3 regions of the Paraburkholderia sabiae genome follow, and region 2 is predicted to be linked to each of the others. Evidence: riboswitches for the same ligand, from Rfam matches in the RefSeq annotation. Region 2 holds a riboswitch; each other region holds the start of a gene.

Region 1 (2,195 bases), 2.9 Mb from region 2:
GCCTGAATCTGGTTGTTGCCGAAGCGCCCCGTGTAGCCCGCGAACACCGAATTCACGTGACGGTCGGGCGCGCTGTACTGGTTCGAATCGAGCGTCTGGTCGAGATGCTCGTAGCCGAGTTGCAGCTTCTGGTCCTTCGCGAATGTGAAATCGTTCTGCCACGTGTACTGCCGGTTGTCCGAATCGTAGCGGTACAGATAGTCGCCATTGAGCGACGTGTTGCTGCGATCGTTGCCCGTCGCGACGACGAAGCGCGTGGTCCACCAGTCGGTCACCTTGCCGTTCGCGAACGCCGACGCGGTTTGAACCTTGCTGTGCAGGTTGTTGAGATCGGTGGGCAGGCCGAACGGATTGTCGAAGCTGTCGTTGCCGTTCGACTGGAAATAGCGCAGGCCGATGTCCCATCGGTCGTTGAGCTTGTGACGCAGCGACGCGCTCACGCTCTCGTTGAAGTAGCCGTTCGCGTTCGGATTGACGGGCGCGAGCGCGGGATCGATCGACGAGAAACCATCCGTCTTCGCGCGCGCGACCTCGAAGCTGAAGGTCGTGCGGCCGTCCTTGTCGAGCGCGCCATCGACGCCCGCCGCCTGTCGCTGCGTGTGATAGCTGCCGTATTCGACGTCGAAATGAAAACGCGGCGGATGATTGCCACCGTCCTTCGTGAACACCTGCACCACGCCGCCAATGGCACCCGACCCGTATAACGCCGACACATTGCCGTTCACCACTTCGACGTGATCGATCTGATCGAGCGGAATCTGTTCGAGCTGCGCATTGCCCTGACTCACTGAATCGACACGCACGCCGTCGATCAGCACCAGCGATTGCGTCGACGACGCGCCTCGCAGAAAGAGACTCGACGTCGAACCCGGGCCACCGTTGCGAACAATCTGTGCGCCCGGTGCGAACTGCAGCAGACCGGGCAGGTCGCGTGCTGTCGTGTCGGCGATGTCCTGCGCATCGAACAGCGTGGTCTGCGGGATCGCGTCCGCGAGACGCTGCGCGCTGCGGTCCGCCGTCACGACGATGGGCGACAGCGTCGCTTCCTTCTGCGGACGATTCGCAGCGCTGTCGGATGGATCCGTGGATGTGGCGGATGGGTTCGTGGTGTCGTCCGTCTGTGCATGCGCCGCGAGCGGGACGCAGGCGAAGGCCATGACGGCAAGTGCAGCGAGCGGCGCATGCGGGCGCGAAAAAACCGGACGCGAAAACGCCGGATGGACAAACAGCGGGGTCAGCATCGAATGAGTCCTGTGGGCCTGTGCGCGGCCCGCTCCTCGTGGGCCGATGCCTGTTCAGGAAGCACCTTGCCTCCTGGCTCTGGCCGGTATCCGGGCTGACGACTGGCCGACCCGCCTTCCCACGCATCGCGCGCAGTGGCGTTTCGCACGGCATCGGCCGATAGAGTCGGCTCGATGTGTGCATGGATCGGCTTGCAGGAACTGCAGTCGTTGTACCGTTGCGAGGACAGCGCAGGTTGGCTCGTCCGGGCGGACTTCGCTCCCTGCTTCCCGTTTAACTGCGCGCGGTGCGATACCGTGCGCGGGCACCAAAGTGCCGCCAGTGTAGAAGTGACGAACAGACGCGTCAAGAAACGAGGACCGACGTCCGCACTCCGGCGGGACGACTGTTAAAAAAGCCCCTTTTTAAAGGGTAAAAATGCGTGATTCGTGGTCGCGCATCGGCGCAACACACTGGATAATGCCGCGCTAAAGCGCTACTGTTACGTCTCGAAACGAGACAAATGTCCGAGCGTGCGACATTCCGCGCTAGAATGCCATGTCTTTAGAGGACGCAGCACATGCTCACCGAACTCGAAACACTGTCACAGAACATCGGCCGGCTGATCGAGATCAGCCAGCGCTATAACGAAGCCCGGATCGCACTCGAAGAACAGCTCGCCCAGGCGCGCGCCGAATGCGAAGCCACCCGCGTCGAACTCGAACAGACCCGCGAAGAACGCAATGCGTTGCAGGCGGAACGCGATGCGTTGTCCGCGAAAATCGACGACGCTCAGGTCCGCCTCAACGCGATCCTCGAGAAACTGCCGCGCGCTCGCGGTCAGGAAGCCGACAACCAGCTCGATCTCCTCGCGCCCGAACAGCAGGCGCAGGCCAATCACGACGCGAACAACGACGCGACCCGCCACGGAGAAAACGTATGACCACGAAGCAGATCGAAGTGTCGATCCTTGG
Region 2 (2,195 bases):
CTCTCGCGCGGCGGAAGATGCGTTGATGGGTGCATCGAGCGCGGCGATCTGTTCGCGCGTGAACGTATGCAGCGGCAGCGCGTTGCGTGTGCAGAACTCGACGAGTCCGGCTTCGTCGGCCTTCGTTTCGATCGATGCGACGGCGCGCAGTGCGGCGAACGGAAGCGCGTCGCCGAGCGCTTCACGCACGGCTGCTTCGATCTGTTCCGCCGACACGCCGCGCCGGCATCCGATGCCCGCGATCAGCGTTGTCATGGCGCGGCCAGCGACGCGACGCCGCCGATTACGACGATCGACGGCGATCCGAGTCCAGCATCGGCGACGCACTGCACGAACTCGCGCAACGTCGCGGCGACATGGCGCTGCTCGGGACGTGTCGCCGATTCGATCGCGGCGCACGGCGTATCGGGTGGCATTCCTGCGCTCAGGAGCGCATCGACGATATCGCCGAGCCGACGCATGCCCATATAGATGACGAGCGTCATGCGTGTGGCGGCGAGCGCTTGCCAGTCCGCTTCGTGCTCGCCCGCGCCGTGCCCCGTGACGAAGATCACGCCCTGCGCGTAGTCGCGATGCGTGACGGGAACGCCGATCGCCGCAGGCGCAGCAATGCCCGCCGTGATTCCGCTGATGATTTCGACGTGCACGCCTGCAGCTTGCAGCGCTTGCTGTTCTTCTCCGCCGCGTCCGAACACGAACGGATCGCCGCCTTTCAGACGCGCGACGCTGCGGCCCGCGCGCAGATGATCGAGCATCGTGGCAATGATCTCGTGTTGCGGCGTCGATGCGTGGCCGCCGCGTTTGCCGACGTAGACGATCTGCGCGTCGTCGCGCGCGAACTGGAGCACTTCGGGATTGACGAGATCGTCGACGAGCACGACGTCAGCCAGCGCGAGCGTGCGCGCGGCCTTGAGCGTCAACAATTCGACGTCGCCGGGACCGGCGCCGATCAGCCAGGCGCGGCTCATCGCGAGGAGAGCGCCGCGATGTGCGCGGGCGCTTGTGTGTGACAGGTCATGCAATGTTGCGTGTGACGCGCGACGGCTGCCATAGTGTGAGTCTGCATCGCGCGTGGGCGCTGGCCTCCGTTTCCCGCGGTGCCGGCGAATGGCGAATCTACGTTCGCCCCCTTGCATCGGGCCGGTATCCGGGCTGGCGGCTCATCGCGTTCGCCTTCCCATCTGCGAGTGGCAGACAGTGGCTCTGAACGCACTGCGCGGAAGATGTTTTCCGCTCGCCGCGTGACCGTTGCGGGGACAGCACAGGCTGAGCGCGAGGTCGTCGCTTTCATGTTGCGACGAGCGGGCGCTTCCCTGTTTCCCGTTTAACCGCGCAGACCTTCGAGCGTTCCGCGCGGCACCAGATGCGCGCATACGATAGCACACGGGGCTGTGCGAGTCGCTGCGTAGTTTCGCGGATGCTTCCTTGACGCTGCCTGCCGCCGGGCCTAAACTCGCACGCACTCTGGTGCTCGCGCGCGCTTTCTGCGCGCGCAGTTAAACGGGAAATAGCGGGCTTCGCACGGTTCATATCGGCGGGCCAAACTATGCTGCTCCCCGCAACGGTAGGTGAAGGCATCGCGCAGACGATGCAGAGCCGGCCTCGCTGCATGTGCGTCCAATAGCGGCCCATGCAGATACATCCACTGCGCGAAAACGCTCGCGCGGGAAGGAGAGGCGGCGCTTTCATCAGCCCGGATACCGGCCCGAGTGAACGACGCCATGCTGCGGGGATGCGGCACAGCGTTCACGATTCCTCATGCGCTGCAGCGGTTTGATACCGATGCGGCGCCGTTTTCGTCCCCGTGCATCACATATGACAGCGCAGCTAATTCATAGCGCGCCTTCAGGGTCACTCGAACGACCTTCGAGCAACGGAGCCATCATGCAGACACAGATGCGCAAGATTCCCGTGACGATCGTCACCGGCTTTCTCGGCAGCGGCAAAACGACGTTGATGCGTCACATCCTTCAACACGCGGGCGGGCTGCGCATCGCCGTGATCGTCAACGAGTTCGGCGAACTGGGCATCGACGGCGAGATTCTGAAGGGCTGCGGTATCGGGTGCGACGAAAACGGCAACGAAACGGAAGGCCAGTTGTATGAGCTGGCCAACGGTTGCCTGTGCTGCACCGTGCAGGAAGAGTTTTTCCCTGTGATGGAGCAACTCGTCGAGCGGCGCGAACAGATCGATCA
Region 3 (2,195 bases), 860 kb from region 2:
CGCTCGCGCTGTGGACTGTCGCGCAACTGTCGATTGCCGCGACGGGCGATGCGTTTTGCGGCGTGCTGTCGGGCGCGGGGGTATCGGCTGAAGCGGCCGAATCGGCTGAGTCGCGGGCAACGGCTGCATCGGGCACGCAGGCCGCGAAGGGCTTTGCGTTGCGGGACGGCGAACCCGTCGATTTCATCGCGGGCGGCAAGACCGTGCGCGGCACGCTGCATGTGACGATGGATGGCGGCGTCTATCGCGCGTACTGGCAGGCGCAGGGCCGCCCCGAACGCTACGTGTTGGCGAATGCGGGCACGGACGCCGTGCGCCTGATCGCCATGCCGACGCAAGGCACGCCTGCCACGGACGGCATGCCGGGTACGACACTCAATCCGCAGCAGGTGCTGTCGTGTCCGTCGTTGTGAGTCCCGTATGACGATGAGGCGCGGGCCACCATGTCCAGCCGCGCTCGTTGTGCCGCAGTTCGACGATGGCCAGCGGCGGCACTTCGATCCGCGCGAACGTTGCTGGCGGCGTCTGCAATATATGCATCAGGGCCGCGCGGATCACGCTTGCATGTGTGACGGCGATCACGTTGCCGCGTTGTTCGAACGCATCGAGCCAGCCGCCGACACGCAGCTTCAGCGCATCGAACGATTCGCCGCCATGCGGCGCGGCGGATGGATCGCGCGTCCATGTGGCGAGCGCGTCGGGCTCTTCGTCGGCGAGTTCGAGCAGACGGCGGCCTCGCCAGCGTCCGTAATCCGCGTCGGCGAGCGCGGGCTCTGCATGCGCCGCGAATCCGAGCGCGTGAGCCGTTTCGCGCGCGCACGGAGCGGGGCTGCTCAGCGCAAGATCCGCGTTCAGCCGATCCGCATTCGCCACCCGGAAAGCCGCGGCTTCTTCGATAGCATGTGCATCGAGCGGATCGTCGGCGGGAAACGCGCCTTTGCGCTGCGCGGCCGTCGCCGGATGGCTGATCAACAACAGACGTGTGCGCATCGGCGGCTCTATGTGTGGACAGTGGAGAAAGTCGGGAGCGTGTCGCAGTTTAGCGCGTAGAATAGACGCCACTCGAAGCGCGGAAGCCGGTGCAAGCCCGGCGCGGTCGCGCCACTGTAATCGGCAGTCAATGCGTACGCAAACATGCAGGACACCAGCCGGAAGCCAGACCCAAGCTTCGACTTCCCTCATCAATCGACTATCGGGGCGCGTTACCCCCAGGAGATGTCCGTCATGAATGACACCGCTCTCGACCACGCCGGTCAGACCGATCAACCCGCCATCACGCCGATTCCGCTTCGCGAACTGCTGCCCTGGATCATCTTCGGCGGTCTGCTGATGCTGCTCGCGCTGTACTTTGTCGGCGCCGAAGAAGGCGCGACGTCGCTGATTCCCGGCATGTACGTGCATGAATTCGTGCACGACGGCCGCCACCTGCTCGGCTTTCCTTGCCACTGATCGCGTAAGGGAGTCATCACCATGGTTGGTAAGTTGTTGATGCGAGGCATGCTCGCAGGCATCGTCGCGGGCTTGCTCACGTTCGCGTTCGCGCGCGTCGCGGGCGAACCGCTCGTCGATACGGCCATCTCGTTCGAAGAAAACATGCACGCAGCGCACGATCACGGCGACGCGGGCGGCCACGATCATGACGAAGAAATCGTCAGCCGCGGCACGCAGGCGGGTCTTGGGCTGCTCACGGGCGTCGTTGCGTATGGCATGGCGTTCGGCGGGCTGTTCGCGCTGACTTTCGCGTATCTGCACGGACGCGTCGGCAAGCTCGGCGCGCGCGCGTTGTCCGCGTGGCTCGCGCTCGGCGCTTATGTCGCCGTCGTGCTCGTGCCGACCATCAAGTATCCGGCGAATCCGCCTTCAGTCGGCGATCCCGATACGATCGGCATGCGCACCGGGCTGTTCTTCCTGATGATCGTCACGTCGCTCGTCGTGGCTGTGTTCTCGATGAAAGTGCGCAAGCACCTGATGTCGCGCCTTGGCTTGTGGAACGCGTCGATCATTGGCGGCATCGTGTTCGTCGCGATCATCGCCGCGATCCAGATCGCGCTGCCGACGGTCAACGAAGTGCCCGAAGCGTTCCCGGCCGTCGTGCTGTGGAAGTTCCGCATGACGGCGCTCGGCATGCAGGCGATCATGTGGGCCGTCATCGGTCTGCTGTTCGGCGCGCTGATCGAACGCAGCGAGCGCATCGC

What was found. Region 2 has a riboswitch for cobalamin ahead of cobA (uroporphyrinogen-III C-methyltransferase). Riboswitches for the same ligand answer to the same signal wherever they lie in the genome.
Region 1: linked by a shared signal. The riboswitch ahead of QEN71_RS25145 (TonB-dependent receptor domain-containing protein) and the one ahead of cobA (uroporphyrinogen-III C-methyltransferase) in region 2 are both predicted to bind cobalamin.
Region 3: linked by a shared signal. The riboswitch ahead of QEN71_RS12510 (CbtB domain-containing protein) and the one ahead of cobA (uroporphyrinogen-III C-methyltransferase) in region 2 are both predicted to bind cobalamin.

What each region holds. Positions count from the first base shown of each region.
Region 1 covers NZ_CP125295.1:5,597,233-5,599,427, forward strand. Annotated here, with positions in the region: gene QEN71_RS25145 (TonB-dependent receptor domain-containing protein) at 1-1,241, opposite strand, end outside; cobalamin riboswitch at 1,306-1,569, opposite strand; gene QEN71_RS25150 (ATPase) at 1,802-2,164, shown strand; gene QEN71_RS25155 (cell division protein ZapA) at 2,161-2,195, shown strand, end outside.
Region 2 covers NZ_CP125295.1:1,945,692-1,947,886, forward strand. Annotated here, with positions in the region: gene QEN71_RS08700 (cobalamin biosynthesis protein) at 1-255, opposite strand, end outside; gene cobA (uroporphyrinogen-III C-methyltransferase) at 252-968, opposite strand; cobalamin riboswitch at 1,122-1,379, opposite strand; cobalamin riboswitch at 1,449-1,723, shown strand; gene cobW (cobalamin biosynthesis protein CobW) at 1,885-2,195, shown strand, end outside.
Region 3 covers NZ_CP125295.1:2,801,429-2,803,623, reverse strand. Annotated here, with positions in the region: gene QEN71_RS12520 (hypothetical protein) at 1-413, shown strand, start outside; gene QEN71_RS12515 (histidine phosphatase family protein) at 376-990, opposite strand; cobalamin riboswitch at 1,019-1,185, shown strand; gene QEN71_RS12510 (CbtB domain-containing protein) at 1,225-1,449, shown strand; gene QEN71_RS12505 (CbtA family protein) at 1,471-2,195, shown strand, end outside.